DNA from 4 places in the Enterococcus wangshanyuanii genome. Region 3 is predicted to be linked to each of the others. Evidence: predicted binding sites of a transcription regulator. Region 3 holds the regulator's gene; each other region holds the start of a gene.

The links. The regulator LexA, encoded in region 3, represses DNA repair genes until DNA is damaged. The targets are predictions, from matches to a motif close to CNAACANNTGTTNG.
Region 1: ruvA (Holliday junction branch migration protein RuvA) is a predicted target of LexA. The motif match lies at 3,041-3,054, and genes of this name have one in related genera.
Region 2: CC204_RS19875 (Y-family DNA polymerase) is a predicted target of LexA. The motif match lies at 2,098-2,111, and genes of this name have one in related genera.
Region 4: CC204_RS05665 (ATP-dependent DNA helicase) is a predicted target of LexA. The motif match lies at 2,031-2,044, and genes of this name have one in related genera.

Annotation. Positions count from the first base shown of each region.
Region 1 is NZ_CP021874.1:2,871,495-2,876,575, reverse strand. It holds gene CC204_RS14355 (hypothetical protein) at 1-1,271, shown strand, start outside; gene ruvB (Holliday junction branch migration DNA helicase RuvB) at 1,344-2,354, opposite strand; gene ruvA (Holliday junction branch migration protein RuvA) at 2,367-2,978, opposite strand; gene CC204_RS14340 (peptide ABC transporter substrate-binding protein) at 3,169-4,842, opposite strand.
Region 2 is NZ_CP021876.1:82,022-87,102, reverse strand. It holds gene CC204_RS19880 (hypothetical protein) at 241-744, opposite strand; gene CC204_RS19875 (Y-family DNA polymerase) at 741-2,057, opposite strand; gene CC204_RS19870 (restriction endonuclease) at 2,206-3,162, opposite strand; gene CC204_RS19865 (hypothetical protein) at 3,222-4,037, opposite strand; one part of gene CC204_RS19855 (IS3 family transposase) at 4,130-4,367, shown strand; one part of gene CC204_RS19855 (IS3 family transposase) at 4,367-5,081, shown strand, end outside.
Region 3 is NZ_CP021874.1:600,284-605,364, reverse strand. It holds gene tkt (transketolase) at 1-1,466, opposite strand, end outside; gene CC204_RS02865 (DUF896 family protein) at 1,565-1,807, opposite strand; gene lexA (transcriptional repressor LexA) at 2,056-2,676, shown strand; gene CC204_RS02855 (dihydrofolate reductase) at 2,719-3,228, opposite strand; gene CC204_RS02850 (thymidylate synthase) at 3,247-4,194, opposite strand; gene CC204_RS02845 (ABC-F family ATP-binding cassette domain-containing protein) at 4,207-5,081, opposite strand, start outside.
Region 4 is NZ_CP021874.1:1,171,170-1,176,250, forward strand. It holds gene CC204_RS05665 (ATP-dependent DNA helicase) at 1-2,001, opposite strand, end outside; gene argJ (bifunctional glutamate N-acetyltransferase/amino-acid acetyltransferase ArgJ) at 2,113-3,270, opposite strand; gene CC204_RS05675 (Bax inhibitor-1/YccA family protein) at 3,547-4,230, opposite strand; gene CC204_RS05680 (MaoC family dehydratase) at 4,223-4,705, opposite strand; gene murC (UDP-N-acetylmuramate--L-alanine ligase) at 4,821-5,081, opposite strand, start outside.

The sequences.
Region 1 (5,081 bases), 1.6 Mb from region 3:
TTGTTGCTTTAGGTCTAGGTCTATTTGTTGGGCAATCTGCTGATGCAGCTTCAGTTTTAACTGAAAGCACAGATTTAAAAGGGTATGCAGCAACAATTACAACGCAAAATGATGGAACAAATGTATTAACAACAAAAAAAGGGGAGTATGTACTAAACGAAGATGCGAAAATTTACAGCTCAGCATCGATCATCATCACTCTAAACAATACTAAACCCGTAAATGTTAATTCAATCAATGCAAAACACACATTAGAATTACGCGGAAACGGAGAAATGAACGTTGATACTACCGACGATGTTGCGATCAATGTTGGAACACATTTTAGAGCATTTAAAACAACAAAATACGGTAAAGGGAAAGTTACTGCCTCTGCTGCAAAAATTGGATTGAACGTAAAAAATGAAATCCAAATGGAAGGCGGTTATGTTGAGGCTTCTGGTTCAGAATACGGTGTTTATAGCGACAACGATATCAAACCTTACTATGATGCTGTCCTTAAAGGTGTAAGTAGCAATGGTACAGGAATCTACGCTTACCGTGATATCTATGCATGGAAAGGCGCTACCGTTATTGGTGAAGGGAAAGTTGCCGGAGCACGTTCAATCATTGCACATATTCAAGCAGAAGATGCCGGAAGCTCAATCACTGGTATTTCTCACGATATCAATAGCTCATTATCTGCTTTACATGCAGACAAACAAATGCTGCGTGCTTATAATGGGGCAGTTGTTCGTGAAGAGTACGTAAAACCAGATTTTAAAATTTCTGATGAAGATCCGCTTAACTTGACACAACAATACACAACTGTTGCTCGCAATATGACAAATATGGCTAACTACAACTGGTCTTCAACACCAGAAAGCGTTTATTTAGCTGATGGCGGACTATTAGGTGACGTAGCAAAACCATTTAAAGACGGCACTGTTATTGGTACTCGTACAAATGCTGCAACTGCTGTAGGTAAAAACGAAGTAACACAATTGAAGAAAAATGGTACACACGAAGTTGTATTCTCAGGAACATCATCACATTATATCGTTCCTGTTGTTACTAGACATTATGTCGATAGTCAATTAGAAGGAAACTACGAATTATACAAAGAAGAAACTCATTATGTTGAAGTTGGTTCTTTAGTAAAAGTGGATGATTTCCAACTTGATTTCTCTTGGACGGAAAGTACGTATGAAGGTGCTGATAAAACAGACTTTATCGCAGAAAAAAATGGAACTCCTCTAGAAATTAACTACAAATATATCGCAGAGCTTTAATTAACCGAAAACCCCAGTAACTGTCAACGGCATCGCCGTTAGGTAGTTACTGGGGTTCTTTTTGTTATCTCATCATTCTGAGTAATAAGAATCATAGCCAAAATGTTCATATGCTAATGGCGTCGCAATTCTTCCTCTTGGCGTTCTTTTAATAAATCCTTTTTGAATGAGATAAGGCTCATACATATCTTCGACTGTTTCAGTTTCTTCACTGATATTGACGGCTATCGTACTTAGTCCAACCGGTCCGCCGCCATATAATTCAATCATCGTTTTCAATAATTTTTGATCGACATAGTCTAGTCCTTCGTGGTCTACTTGCAGCAAGGTCAATGCTTGATCCGCAATTGAGCGGTCGATCACGCCATCAGACTGTACTTGAGCAAAATCACGGACACGTTTCAATAATCGGTTAGCGATTCTCGGAGTCCCACGGGAACGACGGGCGATTTCAAAGGCGCCCTCTTCCACGATCTCCGTTTGAAAAATATCTGCTGAACGTTGAACGATTTCTTTCAGATCCTTGGTTTCATAATATTCCATATGAGAAATGATCCCGAATCGATCTCTAAGTGGCGCTGACAGCATTCCTGCTCTCGTCGTCGCACCGATCAATGTAAATGGCGGTAAGGGAAAATGAACTGGATGCGCCGTTGTTCCTTGCCCAACCATGATATCCACATAAAAATCCTCCATGGCAGAATACAACATTTCTTCTACAAGTCGTGGCAGTCGATGGATTTCATCAATAAATAACACATCCCCCGGCTCCAGTTCGTTCAAAATAGCAACGAGATCTCCTGCTCGTTCAATCGCAGGCCCGCTAGTCGTTCGAATATTGACTTGCATTTCATTGGCGATCACCATCGCCATTGTTGTTTTACCCAGACCAGGAGGTCCATACAAAAGGGTATGATCCAATGCTTCTTCACGACTTCGAGCGGCTTCGATATAGATCGTCAGCTCTTGTTTGACCTTATCTTGACCGATGTATTGTTCGAGAAATTGCGGACGTAGTGACTTTTCCAGTGATTCTTCACCTTCACTGCTTTGTGCAGAAAGCAGTCTTTCATCTTCTGTCATAGCTCTTCCTCCTTAACGCTTCATCATTAATTTCAATGCATTACGTAAATATTCGTCTGTCGCCTGTACGCCTAATTCTTCTAATCTAGGTGTGATCCGCTTGATTTCTTTTTCGCTGTAGCCTAAAGCACTTAATGCTTCTAAAGCTTCTGTCAGTGCTTGGTTACTTGAGGATACTTTGGACGTCTGGGTCATCGCTTCAACCGCGACGTCTGATGTCTCTAATTCCCCAAGTTTTCCTTTCAAATCTAAAACCATTTGTTGTGCAGTCTTTTTCCCTACTCCTGGGAATTTTGTCAGATATTTCGCGTCTTCACTTTCTATCGCATTGATCAAACCGCCATGATCTTCAGATGCCATGATCGCCAGCGCACTTTTTGGTCCAATCCCTGAAACGCTGATCAATTTCAAAAAGAGCTGTTTCTCGTCTAGATCACTAAAACCGTATAAGGTATGAGCGTCTTCACGAATAACTTGATGGACATAGATTTTGATTTCTTGCTCTGTTTTTCCTGAATAGCGATAAGGATTGCCTACTGAGATTTGATAGCCGATGCCGTTTGTCTCCATAACAATATAATAAGGACTGATAAAGGTCACTTTACCAAGGATATATTCGTACATAATTTCACCTTTCTGAGTGGGGGAATGTAATAAGCTGTTCACCACATTTTTTGCGTTTGGCACGCACATACGTTTCCATTCTAACACAACTTAAGGAAAAGCTGTAGCGCCAAAAGGCACCCTCACTCCTCTAAATAAAATAAACTTGCTTAAAGATTCAAGATCTTTAAGCAAGCTCATTGTTTCGTCGTTATTCAGAAATATACGTCCATTTATAATCGTAGGTTGCGCCAGCACCATGTGCAACGACACCTTTGACTTTTGAATTTCGTAGGTGAGCTTCCGCTTTTTGATAAACAGGGGCAACACCCATCTCATCAAGGATTATTTTTTCAGCTTGAACCATATCATCCCAACGTTTTTCAGGATCTCCTGCATTTGTCTTACCAGAAGCTTCAACTAATGCATCATATTCTTTGCTTGAGTAACGGCCTCTGTTATAAGCGCCGCCTGTTACAAATAAATCAGTAAAGCTGCTTGGGTCCGCATAATCAGCGCCCCAACCGCCCATAATCACTTCAAAGTCGCCATTTTTACCACGATCTAAACGCACCGTAAATGGTACATTTGTTACAGTTACATCCACACCGTCTAAGTTTTCTTTCACAGCACCTTGGATATATTCAAGGATTTTTTTCGTAGAATCTGTGTCGTCTCCAACGATATCAAACTTGAATGAATCGATCCCCAACTCTTTTTTCGCGGCTTCCCAATATTTTTTGGCTTGTTCTTTGTCCGCTTTTAAGATTCCTTTGTTTTCTTCTGCGAAGTCTTTATTCTCTTTTGGTGAAAATGACATGCCTTCTGGGACTAATCCTGTTGAGGCAATAGATCCATCACCTAAGATACGGTCAACAACAGCATCCCGGTCGATCGAGTAAGAGATTGCTTTTCTTAAGTTCTCATTATGATACGGAGAATCTGCATCTCTTTGATTAAATTCCAAGTAAGAAGTACGAGCTTCTTTTTGGATGACTAATTGTGGATCATCCGCCATTTGTTGAGCCAGTTCACCACTTAGAATCACATCATCTGTCTGACCATCTTGGAATAAGTTTAGAGAGGTCGGTGCTTCTTTAACCACTTTTACTTCGATTTTATCCAATTGAACAGTGTCTTTATCCCAGTATTGATCATTTTTCGTATATGACCATTCTGTATCTGTACCTGGACCGTCAAAGTCAGTCAAAGTGAATGGACCATTATAAACAGAAGCTTCACTCTTTGTTGCGTAGTCTTTCCCTTGTTCTTCCACTACTTTTTTATTTTGCGGGAAAAATGACGGGAAAGCGAGTAAGTAATCAAAATAAGGAGTCGTTTGCTCCAACGTTACTTCTAATTCATGATCGCCGTTAGCTTTGATTCCAAGCTCATCAAGCCCTTTTTTACCTGCAGAGACATCTGCTCCGTTTTTAACTAGTTCAAACATGTAGGCATATTCTGCTGCAGTTTTAGGATCTGCCGTACGTTGCCAGCCATAGACATAATCTGCTGCCACTACAGGATCTCCGTTAGACCATTTAGCATCTTCTCTAAGTTTGAATTTATATGTCAGTCCATCATCACTTTTTTCAGCCATTTCAATTGCACCAGCCGGCTGAGGTTTACTATTTTCATCTAAACGATACAGCCCTTCATAGACATTGTTTAGCGCTGAAAAACTAATTGTATTCGTTGCGACTGATAAATCAGCACTTGGCATTTCTTGTTGTACAACTACTCTAAAAAGCTGTTCCCCACTAGCTTTTTTATTTCCATTACTGCTACCTGTTGAATCGGTTTTCCCACCGCCTCCACATGCTGCTAAAACAAGTGTCGACAGCATCATAACACTAATTAATTTAGTCATTTTCGATTTTTTCATCTTATTCTCCTTAATAAATAATAATTTTCTTTTCAAATTTTAATATTTTGAATATTCTTATAATACTAAAAAGAAGCCAGAATAGCAACTGTTTTAGTCATATATAAAATAACAAGCGATATGAAAAGATAAAAAAAGAGGACTGGGACATAACTCTACGAGTTACGACCTAGTCCTCTTTAAAACGAATAAATGGTAGAAGCAGAAGTAACTCCTTCTTATTACTGTAAAACACAACG
Region 2 (5,081 bases), on a different replicon from region 3:
GTTAGTATGATTGTTATTAACTTTGATAATGTGATTATACACTATATCAATAAAAACGTAAAGCCACAAAACTATTTTTTTAAAAAAATAGTCTATGGAGGTGTATTGTTCTGTAGAAATGTAGTTAAGTTACTCTTATAATTGAATCTAACCAACTGAATATCAGCAAATATCTTTGAATTATATAAAAAAAGCCACTTCTATTTTTATAGAAAGTGGCTTTTTCTAAACTTAAACCTCTTATTCAATCCATTCATTGTCAGTAAAATATTCCGTAAATGCAGCATCTATCTTTACTTGTTCAGAGATTTTAGTCTCTGTATACTGATCTTCAAAAGGGGAGGTATTGGCATCTTCCGGATCAGCTAACCATTTCCTAAAGTCGTGTATCTTGATATATCGGATATTTCCATAATCTACATATTGATCACCAATCAAAAGAACATCCAGATCACAAAAACCTCTAAAATTTCCCCATATAGGCTCCTTTACACGTCCTAATTCATCCAATTCGTTCAATTGTACCTCTAGTATCTTGTTATGCTTCATCGAACGTTCTAGGCAGTATTCAATATATTTTCTGTCCTGTTGGGGGAGACGTTCTAAATCTCTACTTGATTCTGCAGAAGACTCCTTAATTCCTTCTTGAAGCTCACCTATAGCAAATGCTGTATCCCATTTATACGCCATCCCACGATCACGATATTCATTGTAGTCAAAAAACTCCTTCTTAGTCCGTTTCATGATTGCACCCCGACATTTCCTCCAGCATGACCCGAAATTAAACCTGATCTTGAAACGGCCGTCGCTCCGTCAAGCAGGGAAGAGGCATGTATTAGCGATTTAAAGCCATATTTCTTCCGGATAGCATCGATTAAAAAGTCTAAGCGCTGCTCACTAAATTCTTCTTCAGGATCTGAAAATAAATCCAACTGAAGGGAGTCCGTTTTTTCTAATTTTGAGTACGAGATACCAACGTGTCGTACATCTTGGCCGTTGTATTCAGACCGGAATAACTGAATGACATATTCCGATAGGATCCTTGTATTATTAGAGAGCTGTATTTTCATTTGTTTTCGCCATCCTGATCTTCCTTGCTTGTCAATATATCCTTTAGAGTAGCCCACTGATACAGCGACACAGCCCGTTTTTAAGTGACTGCTGCGTAACCTGGTAGCAACTTGATCAGCGATTTCTCTTAACACGAGTTCTAACTGATCTTGTCGAGTATAATCTCTAGGGAGTACCTGGCTATTGCCTATAGATTTATCCATTTTAGCAGCTGGTTTTCGTTGACCTAAAAAACTGCGATCGATCCCATGAGCATGTGCATACAGCTGTAAACCCATTACACCAAATTCTCGTTTTAATCGGTAGGGATCGGCTTCAGTAATTTCTTTGATAGTCCTAATTCCCAACCAATTAAGTCTCCTAACTGTGCGATTACCGATACCGCAAAACTCAGTCATAGGGTGGATACCCCAAACTTTTTCCTGCACGTTCTCATAACGCCACTCTGCGATAAAGTCCTTGCTATGCTTTGCGTCGTTATCTAAAGCAAGCTTCGCCAAAAGCGGATTTTCCCCAATTCCTACCGTTACATAAATGCCTGTTTGATCCTTTACTTTGTGCTGGATCAACTGAGCCATTTCATACGCATTTTTACAGCCAAATAATTTAAGAGAATTGGTCACATCAAGAAACGATTCATCAACGCTAAAAACAGCGTGATCATCATCTGCAACAAACGATTTATAAATCTGATTGATCTCTACATTTTTAGCCATATAATAGGACATACGGGGAGGGACAATCAATAAATCCTTGTGATAAGGCACTTCGTTTGAGCGAGTCACATTGGATATTCCTAATACTTTTTTTGCGAGGGGAGAGGCCGCTAACACTAAGCCTCCAGCATTTTCTGCACCGCTCATTACAATTAGCATCGTTTTAAGAGGGTGTAGACCACGTTCCACACATTCTACACTAGAATAAAATGATTTACAGTCGATACAAAGGATATCTCTGCTTGGTTCTTTTTCGTAGTCAAATTTCATTAACCTCACCTTTTTCGAATGATTTAATACAAACAGTATACAAACTTACGTTCCCCTTGTCTAGCATGAGATATTTTCCTTGAAGACAAAAAAACAACATGCACTTATTGCATGCTGCTGCGGTATAATAATTATTTTTAAAATTCCTTCAAGTATTCTCTTCAAAATAGTCGTTATTAATGCGAAACTGTTTATAAACTTTTGCTTCCTCAATACCGACGCTGTACTGCATCATTAATTCTGTAAGCTTTATTCCATCAATTAGAACAATTCCTTGATTTTTTGCAAATTCTTGTGCTCCGATAGAAAATTTAGACGTTGTAATAAAAACCCCTCTATCTGCATTAACTCCTGCAAGTGCCCCATAAAAAGACTGAATATCTGGACGGCTGACTGTATTCGATTCTTTATATCTTTTTGCTTGAATATATACAGTACTTGTTCCTAAAGGATCTTGATTTATAATGCCATCGATCCCACCATCATTTGTTCGACTTGTTACTTTTGCCTCACCATTTTCGCCACTGTAACCCATTGAAACAAGTAAATCAACTACAAGTTTCTCGAAGAAATAAGGTTCTACTAAGCGTACTTTATCCAAAAGTTCAATAGCTACTTCATTATTTTGAGTAGTAATGAGCGCCTCAACTTCATTATTTATTGTCTTAGAGTCATTTTTTAAAATTAATCTATTCCCTGAACGCTCGTTTCTAACTGCTAGTTCCTCCATATATTCTTTATAAGACGGTTGTTGTTCTACTATTTTCTTCGTTAAATTCTCCCCAAATTGGTTTAACAAAGATAAGCCTTCTTCAGTAATCTTATAAATACCTCGGTTGGGACGTTCAATTGCCTTAGCCTTGTATAATGTACTCAATGCAAAACTAAACCTGTTCGTCAATATACCCTCACTGTCTGGATATTTGGGATATTTGATTGCCGAGATTGATTCTGGAATTTTTAAAAACTCGTTCACTCTTTTAATGACCACTTGATTTGTTACTTCTTCGCCATTTTTTAGTACTTCCAAAATGTAGGGAAGTAATGATTCATTCGTAGGAATTTGATTTGAAGATTTTTTCAATTTTTGCCAATCTCTATTCATTTTTTCCCTTCCTTTAAACGTTTCTTTCTAACTTACAAACAAAAAATATTGAATTGCTTCTATTGATTGTTTGGTAAATATTTAGGTAGTAACTCCACTAAAACATCTGTTAGCGCATCTGGTGTGATCGTACTTAAATCTACTTGTCCTTTCAAAACTAATTCCATTAATTCTATATAAGCAAATCCTAATGCTCCAGTGATAACCATTCCTACTCCGCCAGAAATCAATCCACCACCAATAGTACCAATTCCGGGTACCATTTTAGCAATACCCCCAGCAATTGCTTTTCCAGAAATCATTGCCGTATAAACACCTAACATTCCCGCAAGCGCCGTTTCAATTTTTTGCTTATCAATATCGATACCATAAATTGATGTTATTTTCGTGATCATCACTGACTGAGAGGTCATCATTATAGGAGCATCTGTTCCTGGTACTGGAGTAAACCCTGTTCCAAAATTAGCTGCCATCGTAGTAGTTACAATCTTAATAGCTTCTTTATGTTTGACACCAATCGAAGCTTCTTGTGAATGAATAAAAGACGCCTGTAGTCCTTCTGGTAAACAATTGACAGTTGTCTGAATTAAGTCTTCAATCCCAAAAACTGATTGTGTCTCTGTCTCTTTTGCAAGCACTATAACTACTCCTTTTACTATTGAAAGCAGTTGTTCAATTTGATCTTTTAATAAAATTGCTTCATTTAAATCATAAGATTTTGTTAGAACAATAATCACAGGTACTTTTTTCTCTTGCAACCATTTAATAAAGGCAATTTCTGCCTCTTCTATACGTGATCCTGATCCCGAAATGACATACCAAGCAACATGAATATCATCTTCGGGTGTTTCTGTTGATTGAACCTTTTTTACCAATTGTTGAACGGGATTGCGTTTAAGAGATTTAGGCTCCTATACTAGAAATACGGACAAGTTGTTCGCTATAATCTATTAAAGGAGTTTTTATTATGCAGACAAAAAACACAGCTACAAGATATTCAAAAGAGTTTAGAGAATCCATGATTTCATTAAGTCAGACCGGTCGGTCTGCGAACTCACTATCGAAAGAATACAATGTAAGTGTCTCTACACTTACGAAATGGATACGGCAGGCAGATCCATTGGATCGAAATGTTCTTTCAATAAAAGAGCAAGAATTGCTAAAAGAAAATAAACGCTTGAAAGAAGAAAATGCTATTTTAAAGCGAGCGGCGGTGCTTTTGGCAAAGAGTTGATGGCCAAAGGACGAGCGACTGTCTTACGAGTCGTTCGTGTCAATTTAGAAGCAAAGCACCGCATTACTCGTATTTTAAGGGTTCTTAAAATCCCAAGAACCACCTATTATGCGTATTTAAACTGGATGCCTAGCGATCGAATGCGCAGACGCCAACAGATAAAAGAAAAGGTATTGAAATCCTGGTTAGCCTATCCGATGTATGGATATCCAAGAATGACAAAATATTTTAAAGAAGAACTGAATATCCCTGTCAGTCGTTACCTAATTTATCGTTTAATGCGTGAATTAGGGATTCACTCTCGGATGATAAAGAAAATGAAAAAACCTAAATCTTATACTGAAGTCGCTCAATTACCTAATCTAATCAGAAAAAAGAGTGATTGGTCTAAGGTTCTTTTAACGGATATCACGTATATTCCAGTGAGAGGAAAGTGGGCGTATTTAGCCAGTCTCTATCATCCAGAAACCCGTCGGGTTATTGCTCATAAAGTTGGTGCCCACATGACGAAAGAATTAGCAACAAGCGTGCTAGAAAAAGTAAATTTACAGGCACAAGGAATAGAAATAGTACACAGCGACATGGGAAGCCAATACACAAGCGACTTATTTAATCAGACATTAACGAATAAAAAAATAAAGCATTCTTATTCAAGAAAAGGTTGTCCAGGGGACAACGCAAGAAT
Region 3 (5,081 bases):
TGAACACCAGGCATACAACGAATACTTGCCAATTGCTCAACAGGCTCATGGGTTGGTCCATCTTCTCCGACTGCGACTGAATCATGCGTCAAGACATATGTCACAGGTGTATTTTGGATAGCAGCTAAACGAACTGCCGGACGAAGATAATCAGTAAATACAAAGAACGTTCCTCCGTAAATACGGCTTCCTCCATGTAATTGAATACCGTTCATAGCAGCTGCCATGGCGAACTCGCGAACACCAAACCAGATATTACGACCTTCGTATTGTCCAGGCTCAAAATCTTTTTCAGCAGCAACCATTGTATTATTTGAAGCTGACAAATCAGCTGATCCGCCCCAGAAGCTAGGAATAGTTTTAGAAAGAGCTTGGATCGTCTCTTTACTAGTCACACGACTCGCTGCACTAGTCCCAACCTCGTAACTTGGCAATTCACTATCCCAATTTTCAGGAAGTTCATCAGCAAAAGCTTGTTTGAATTGTTTCGCTAGTTCAGGATGTGATTTTGTATAGTTTTCAAACATTGTATTCCATTCGTTTTCAGCTTTTTCGCCTTCATCAACTACTGTTTCTTTGAATCGTGCTGCAACTTTATCCGGAACTGTAAAATCTGGGTATTCCCAGCCGTAAACGGCTTTCGCTGCAGTAATACCTTCTGCTCCAAGAGGTGCTCCATGAACAGCTGATGTTCCTTCTTTAGGTGACCCAAATCCAATCACTGTTTTCACTTCGATCAATGTTGGTTTATCTGTCTCAGCTTTAGCAGTTTCGATTGCTTTTGAAATGGCTTCTAAATCATTTCCGTCTTTTACTAAGATATGCTGCCAGCCGTATGCTTCATAGCGGGCACCGACATTTTCAGTGAAGGCTTTAGACGTTGGTCCATCTAATGAAATATCATTTGAATCATATAACACGATCAATTTGCCGAGTTTCATATGACCAGCCATTGAGCTTGCTTCCTGAGAAACGCCTTCCATCAAGTCACCATCACCACAAAGTGCATAAGTATAATGATCGATCACAGGGAAACTATCGCGGTTGTAGACTGCAGCAGTATGCGCTTCAGCCATTGCCATTCCCACAGCCATCGCAATCCCTTGACCTAATGGACCAGTTGTTGCTTCGACACCATCTGTATGATGAACTTCAGGGTGACCAGGAGTCAAACTTTCCCATTGACGGAAACCTTTCAAATCATCGATAGAAACGTTATAACCTGCTAAATGAAGCAAACTATATAACATCGCTGAACCATGCCCGGCAGAAAGAACGAAACGGTCTCTGTCTGCCCAGTTTCTTGAGGTTTTAGGATTTACTTTTAAGTGTTTTGTCCAAAGTGCATAGGCCATAGGGGCTGCCCCCATTGGTAATCCAGGATGTCCTGAATTAGCTTTTTGAATCGCTTCGATACTTAAGGTACGAATGGTATTGACGCCTAATTGATCAGTGTTGTCGAACAAAAAAATCATCTCCTATTTAGGTTTTTTTTACCTTTATTAAGTCCATTTTAGCGTATTTCTTTTATGAAAGCAATTACTTTCAGTAAAAAAAACTGAAATTATTTTCTATTATGCAGCCCTTTTTGCTTTTGGATTTTCTTTAATTTATCTGGGGTCACATCTTTTCCTTCCGGATCTACGACCTTCATCCCTTCGATATGATGACGCATGCCGCTGCGGAAGGTCGCTAAATATTCTTGTCTGAGTTCGTTCTGTTCTTTTTTTTCAGTTTCTGATAATCCGCTCTCCTTTGCTTTTTTAGCAAGTTCATTGATGCGGTTCATTTTTTCTGGTGATAGCATTTATTGTCCTCCTTTAATGAAAGGTTAGCAAAAATCTTGATAGTAATCATAATAAGAAATAAGAGTTTACTTTCCATGTCTATCTTATAAGATGTATTATAAAAATACAACCATATTCTAGATAAAACAATGTTCTTACCCTTTTTTTTGCATATAATAATACTTTTAACAAAAAATACGAACGCTTGTTTGATTCCTATAGAAAACTATGGTACACTAAATTTATAAATTGAAAGAAGGTGCGGGTTTTGGTGAAACGTACAGATACAAGACAAGTCGAAGTATTAAAATATATATATGAACAAGTCGAACTTAAAGGCTATCCTCCAACCGTTCGAGAAATCGGAAAAGCAGTAGACCTATCCTCTACTTCTACTGTTCATGGACATTTAGCACGTTTAGAAAAAAAAGGATTGATCCTAAGAGACCCGACTAAACCTCGAGCGATCGAACTGACTGCTGAAGGATTGGAAAAAATCGGTATCAAGCCAACAGTCATTCCTATGTTGGGGGTGGTTACTGCTGGTGAACCAATCCTAGCTGTTGAAGAGGCATCGGATTTTTTCCCATTGCCGCCTGATTTACAATCCGAAGAAAATTCACTATTCATGTTGACGATTCGCGGAGAAAGTATGATCAACGCTGGAATACTGGATGGTGATCAAGTTATCGTTCGTAAACAAAGTGCTGCAGCAAATGGGGACATTGTTATTGCAATGACAGATGAAGATGAAGCAACATGCAAGCGATTCTTTAAGGAAACAGACCATATTCGCCTACAACCTGAGAATGATGCATTAGAACCGATCATTCTGCCTAATGTTAGTATTCTTGGTAAAGTTGTTGGTTTATACCGCAATCATATTTAATAAAAAAGTTAGCAGAATCTTCTACAGACCTGCTAACTTTTTTTACTCTTCCTGCTCTGGGCAGACTTTCCTTTGGTATGTTTCAAACTGATAAGAATAGTAATTTTGTTCATCCTGCTCACCAGGGCTAAGATTGATCAACGTCCAATCTTCCCAAGAAACTTCTGGAAATACTGAATCTCCATCAAAAGTATGGCTGATCACTGTACGATATAAAACGTCACAGTAAGGTAAAAATTCCTCGTAAACTTTGGAACCGCCAGCTATAAAAGTAATTCCTGAAAATTCTTGGGCATAGGCCAGTACTTCGTCTATATCATGAACAACAATAACGCCAGAAGCCTTATAGTTTTTGTCCCTCGTCATAACGATCGTTTGTCGATTAGGCAGCGGACGACTTCCCATTCCTTCAAATGTTTTTCTTCCCATGACGATTGTATTATCCTCCGTCATTTGCTTAAAAAATTTTAGATCATTTGGCAGATGCCACGGCAATCGATTTTCCTTTCCGATCGTTCCCTGTTCATCTTGTGCCCAGATAGCTGCTAACATAAAATGCTCCTTTCAAACTTAAACGGCGATAGGTGCTTTGATTGCTGGGTGAGGATCATATCCTTCTATTACAATATCTTCCATTTCAAAATCAAAAACAGATTCCTTTTCTTGGTTCAACTTAAGTGTAGGAAATGAACGAAGTTCTCTTGATAACTGCTCTTTCATTTGATCAATATGATTTGTATACAAATGCGCATCTCCAAGAGTATGGACAAAATCCCCCACTTCTAAGCCCGTTTCGTGAGCAATTAGATGAGTCAATAATGCATAACTAGCGATGTTAAACGGTACACCTAGAAAGACATCTCCACTACGTTGATATAATTGACAGCTCAATTTACCATCATTCACATAAAATTGAAACATAGTGTGACATGGAGGTAAAGCCATTGAAGGCACATCTTCTGGATTCCAAGCAGAGACGATCAATCGACGTGAGTCTGGCGTTGTTTTGATCATCTCAATGACATTTTTCAGTTGATCGATAAAACCGCCGTCTTTTGTTTCCCAATGACGCCACTGCGCACCATAAATATTACCTAGCTCTCCATACTTAGCAGCAAATGCTTCATCTGATACGATCTTTTCACAAAACGCTTTGTGCTCGGCCTCGTAGCTTAGTTTAAATTCGTCATCCACTAATACTCTACGACCAAAATCTGTCATATCTGGTCCTCGATAATCTTCGCTTTTAATGTATCGCTCAAAGGCCCACTCGTCCCAAATATGATTATTATGCTCCAATAAGTAACGAATATTCGTGTCTCCTTTTAAAAACCACAACAACTCGCTTTTGATCAAGCCAAAAGGAACACGCTTTGTCGTAAGCAATGGAAACCCTTGAGATAAATCAAAACGCATTTGATGACCAAAAATACTTTTAGTCCCAGTTCCAGTCCGATCTTCTTTTACATGTCCCTCTTCTAAAATTTTGCGGCCTAGTGCTAAGTATGCTTCTTCCATCATTATTGCCTCCTAATTTTCTGCAAATTCACTCAAATATTCCCAACGTTCCAATTTTTCTTCTAGTTGCTGTTCAACAGTCGTTAATTCTGTTTGCAGTTGCTGAAGCTTTGTAAAATCATCTCCTTGATGATTCATTTCTTCTCCAAGTTGAGCGGAACGATTTTCTAGTTCACTGATTTCAGTTTCAATTGTGGCCCATTCTTTTTGTTCCATATAAGTCAATTTTACTTTTTCTTTTTTTTCGGTCACTTGAATTTGTTTCGGCTCAGATTTAACCGTTTTTTTAGCAGATTCTTTATTTTGGTTCAAGTAATCACTCATCGAACCAAAATACGTACTTATCTGTCCTTCTCCTTCAAAAACAAGTAGTTTTTCCATTGTTTTATCAAGAAAATATCGGTCATGTGATACGGCAATAACCGCACCTTTGAATGTACGGATATAATCTTCTAAAATTGTCAATGTATCGATATCTAAATCATTGGTCGGTTCATCAAGCAGCAAAACATTTGGCTGACCTATTAGTAGTTTCAATAGATATAAACGTCGTTTTTCTCCACCAGAAAGCTTGCCGATGATCGTCCCATGCATAAAACGAGGGAAAAGAAACTGTTCAAGCAGTTCAGCGACTCCAATGCTGCTGCCGTCTGTCCTTTGTACCTGTTCAGCAGCTTCTTGAAGATACGCGATCATCCGCTGGTTTGGATCCATAGCTTCATTTTGTTGCGTGTAGTATGCTAATCTCACTGTTTCACCAATCGAATAGAGACCGCTCTCTAAAGGTAAACGCCCGGCTAAGATATTTAATAAAGTTGATTTCCCTGCACCATTTTTTCCTGTGATTCCAATGCGGTCTTTTGCCTGCACAAGAAGGTCAAATTGCT
Region 4 (5,081 bases), 570 kb from region 3:
GCCCAAAACGCAAAAGCCTAACAAGGTCTCGTCTGGATCAGAAACAAAATCAGCTAAAAAAGCTTCTCTTTCAGTTTCGTTCATAAAAGAGGCCTGCAATTTGGTTTTGATTCCTGGATTTTTTTCTCTGAATAGATCATACACGATATCCATATAGGAATATGATGAAAAAAAGACAAAGTAATTTCCAGTTCGCTGCTGAACCATATTTGTCAGACTTTCAACGATCTTTTGATAATTCCGTTCTCGTTCCTTATAGGTGGTCTGAATATGGTTTTCAACGACCAAAAGCTGATTATCTTTAGTAAAAGGATTCGGAATACGGTATCTTAAACTTTGATCTCCTCCACCCAAAACTTCTTGATAATAATCTAAAGGAGTCAGACTAGCAGAAAATAAGATACTCGCTTTGCCTTTAGCCAATTTTTGCTCCAATAAATAGGAAGGATCGATACAAAATTGCTTTACAGTTATGTCGTAGTTCTGACACTCAACGTATGTACAGTAATGATCATCATAACTTTCACTGATTTTTGTATAATTCAACAAATCAAAATAAACTGATAACACTTGATTCAACTCTTCATGCGCTTGATTCTCCGGCAGCCATTCACCAATCTTCTCAGATAATATGTAAGCCGCTTTTACGAGCGAATCGATGGGTGCATTTTGATGCAAAAAATCCTTCTCTTCTTCTTTACAGATCTGCTCGATCTTCTCAAATTCTTTTTCAATTTTTCGGATAGCACGTGTCAGTTTTTGCTGTTCTTTTCCAAGTGCTTTTCTTAGTGAAATAAACTTATTTTTAGCCAGAGAAGCTGAATACATTTCTCTTGAACGATTCACTAGATTGTGGACTTCATCGACTAGAAAGATATTTTCTTTTTCTTCTTGCTGCTCCTCGAAGAAACGTCTTAGATATACGCTGGGATCAAATAAGTAATTATAATCGCAGATCACAAGATCACACCATAAACTCACATCCAATGATAACTCAAACGGGCAGAGAGTGTGTTTTTTTGCATAGCGTTCAATAACTTCTCTTGTAAATTGATTTTCATTATTTAACAGATCCCATAATCCTTCATTCAACCGATCATAGTATCCATTTGCAAAAGGACAGGCTTCCGGTGTGCAATTTCGTTCAGTCAAAAAACAAATCTTGTCTTTTGCTGTTAGCGTCACGCTTTTCAATTGCAGGTTCTTTTGCTTCATCGCTTCTACTGCATCTTCTGCTACCTGACGTGTAATTGTTTTCGCTGTTAAGTAAAATGCACGTTCTGCTTGCTCTTCACCAATTGCCTTTAGTGTTGGAAATAATGTGGAGATCGTTTTACCAGTTCCTGTCGGTGCTTCTACAAACAACTTTTGATCACTAAGAATCGTTTTATAAACAGCGACAGCTAATTCTCTTTGCCCTTTACGATAATCACCATACGGAAAAGGAAGTTCTTTCAAAGAGTCATTTCTGATCTTTCGCCAATTCATTTTAAAGATCAGCCATTGCTCGTATTTGCTGGTCAAATCATCAAAAAAGTCGCGCAGCTCCTGTTTTGTAAATGTTTTTTCTGTTCGCGTGATTTCTTCCGTTGTTGTTTGAAAATAGGTCAACTGTAATGTAATCGTTTCTAGCTCTTCTTGTTGACAATAGATGTGCCCATAACACATGACTTGGTACCAGTACATATCGATCTGTTCTTCACGCAACTCAGAAAAATCAGGTTCTGAGCTTTTGATTTCATCAATGACGAATCCCTTATCCTCATCCGTAAAAATGCCATCAGCACGTCCTTCAATGATATATGTTTGCTTATTCAACTCTACATCGATCGCCAGCTTGACTTCCTTTTTATAGCCAGCTGGAGCCGCTTTTTGTAATTTACGATGGATTTTCGCTCCTTCTACTGCCGTATGTTCACTTGTATGTCGTGCATCGATGCTGCCTCTACGCAAAATAAATTCTACTAAACTGCGGACTGCGATCCGTTGTCTATCTTTCATTTTTTTCCCACCTGTCATTTCTCCATTATAGAACATACATTCGCAAATGAAAAGAGAGAGTATTTGAAGCCTAGTAGGATATGCTTCAATACGCTCTCTCAATTTTTAAATTCATGTAGAATAATCGCTGTTTATTTTGACATACTCATAGCTCAAGTCACAGCCAATCACTTGGAAATCCTGTGTTCCTTGATGTAGGTCGACCGTCAAATAGATATCCTCATTTTCTTGAATATATGTCGCGATCTGCTCCATATTTTGCAGCTCTTCATGGTTTTCAGAGAAAATCGGATATTCGCCATAAGAAATCTCGACCTTATTAGGATCAAAAATAAGTCCCTCTGTCTTCCCAAGTGCCATTGCAATGCGTCCCCAATTAGGATCGTGGCCAAATAAAGCTGTTTTCACTAACGGCGAATTGATTATTGATTTTCCAGCATCCTTGGCCTGTTTTTGGCTCATCGCATTTTTGACTGTTACGAACATCGTTTTTGTTGCTCCTTCGGCATCTTTCACAACATCTAATGCCAATGCATGACAGATCTGGTTTAAAGCGGCTTGCATGTCTTCCATCGATGCTGTTTTCTGGCCGCTTGCTAAGAGTGCAACCGTGTCACTCGTACTCGTATCTGAATCAATACTGATCGTATTGAAAGACTGGTCAACCGCAAGTTTCAACATTGAATAGATATCTTCCTTACTGATTTTTATATCTGTTAAAATATATGCCAGCATGGTCGCCATATTCGGTTCGATCATCCCTGATCCTTTGACGATACCTAAAATTTTTCCCTCACCTACATCCAGACTTTGTACCTTGATCCGTTGATCTGTTGTCAAAATAGCTTCAGCAAACTCTTCATAGTTTTCTGTTAGTTCAAGTGAATGTGTCTCTAAAAAAGCATTGATTTTTTCGATAGGTAATTGAGGCCCGATCACACCTGTTGATGAAGGCAATATATTTTCTTGAGCTATCGCCAGTTTAGAGGAAATTTTATCTAAAATCTGAAACTCATTTTCTCGCCCTTCGTTTCCAGTGGCTACATTAGCAACACCACTAGTTACTACGATCGCCTGTAATTCGGCATTTTCAACATGTGCTTTACCGATCGGTATACATTCACCGCAAAACGTATTTTTAGTAAAAACAGCCGCCGCATGACAAATTTGATTTGCTACGATCAAACCAAAGTCTTTTCTTCTTTTCTTGATGCCGACATGCGTACCGTAAAATTTAAATCCTTCTGGTATCTTTTCATCTATTCCCATCACTTACACCCTTCCAAAAGAGCCAACTTCTAAAAAACATTCCACAGCAAAATTCCCGTTTGCTTTTACTGTGAGCGATGATTTTTAGTTCCTTTTTAGTTGATCTATTTTTTCTGATTTTCTAAAAGTATAAATCAACGCATCACGATAGTCAATGATTTTTATGCAAAACATCACCTTTAAAAGTATTTTTATACATAAAATGGGTATATTTACGAATATTAAAAACAAAAAAAGCACTCAGAATAATCTGAGTACTTTTTAAGATGTTTTAGATTAGTTGTTTTTACCGAAGATACGTAAAAACGCTAAGAATAAATTAATAAAGTCAAGATATAATTGTAAAGCCATGAAAACAGCTATTCCTGTTCCAGGTTGTCCGCCTGTTTGCGTGTATAAAGTGCGGATTTTTTGATTGTCATACGCAGTGATACCTGCAAAAATAACGACCATCAAAATGGAAATCAAGTAATCAACAGGACCACTCTTTAAGATAAACGCATTTAGGAAAATCGCAATGATCAAACCGATCAATGCGCTGTACGTTGCATGCCCCATCGCAGAAAGATCACGTTTTGTAAAAATCCCGACTAATGACATTCCTCCAAAAGTAGCTGCTGCACTAACAAAAGCCGCTACAACCGTTCCTTCTGTATACATTGCTAATGTTATAGCCAACGTAACACCATTCAACATCGAATAAACAACAAATCCACTGATTGCCAGTGTTGGATTTTTAGCTGCTTTAAAACCTAAGAAAACAACCAAGGCTAATTCTGCAATCCAAAATCCGTAAAACGCCATCGGGTATTTGTATAAAAACATGACAACTTCAAGGAAATATACATTCAAGATTAGATATGATACTAACGCACTAATACCGATTCCCATCGCTAAAAACGCGTAAATTTTTGAATAAAACTTATTCAAACCAACATTTGCTACTGCTCCGTTATTCATTCATTTCTCCTTCTTTCTCTTCTAGTTCGTCTATTGTTACTTGAGGCGGCTGAACCATGACAACTGCATCAAGTACACGATCATCTTCTTCATTGACAGCTTCGATCGAAATCGTCACAACATCTTTCATTTTATCGACCTTGATCACTTCAAATTGAAAGGTCAGTGTTTCGTAATGAAAGACAGGTCCGACAAAGTTTACCGAAAAATTGACCACATGAGAGCCTGGTCCCGGTAAATGCTTTGAAATTGCACTGGTGATGATCCCCATCAGCATGATCGATGGAACGATCGGCCTGCCATATTCTGTTTTTTGGGCATAATCATGTTGGATATACAAAGGATTGGCATCATTGGTTAAGCCCAAATAAAGAAGTAAATCTTTATCTTCGATCGATTCGGTTAAAGACAGCGAATCACCTTCCTCAATATCTTCGATGGTTTTGCCTAATTTTCTCGGTTTTCCGATATTCAAATTAGTACACCTCCACTAATGATAAGATTATTGTACCAAAATGACGACAAAAGGCAAGTTAAAAAGAAGCTTTGGCGTTTTGCCAAAGCTTCTTTTTATCGTCTTGAACAATAAATTATAGAACGTTTCTTGTTGTATTACTTAATAATGTTTCGTAGGCTTGCTCAAATTTTTGAACATCACCGGCACCCATAAAAATGATCACAGCATTTTCGTGATCTAGTAACGGAGAAACATTATCTTCCTTGATCACTTGACCACCTTTTTCGATCTTATTACCTAAGTCTTCGATTTTTACATCGCCTTTTTGTTCTCTTGCTGATCCAAAAATATCGCACAAGTACACATGATCCGCTAAATCTAGAGCATCTGCAAA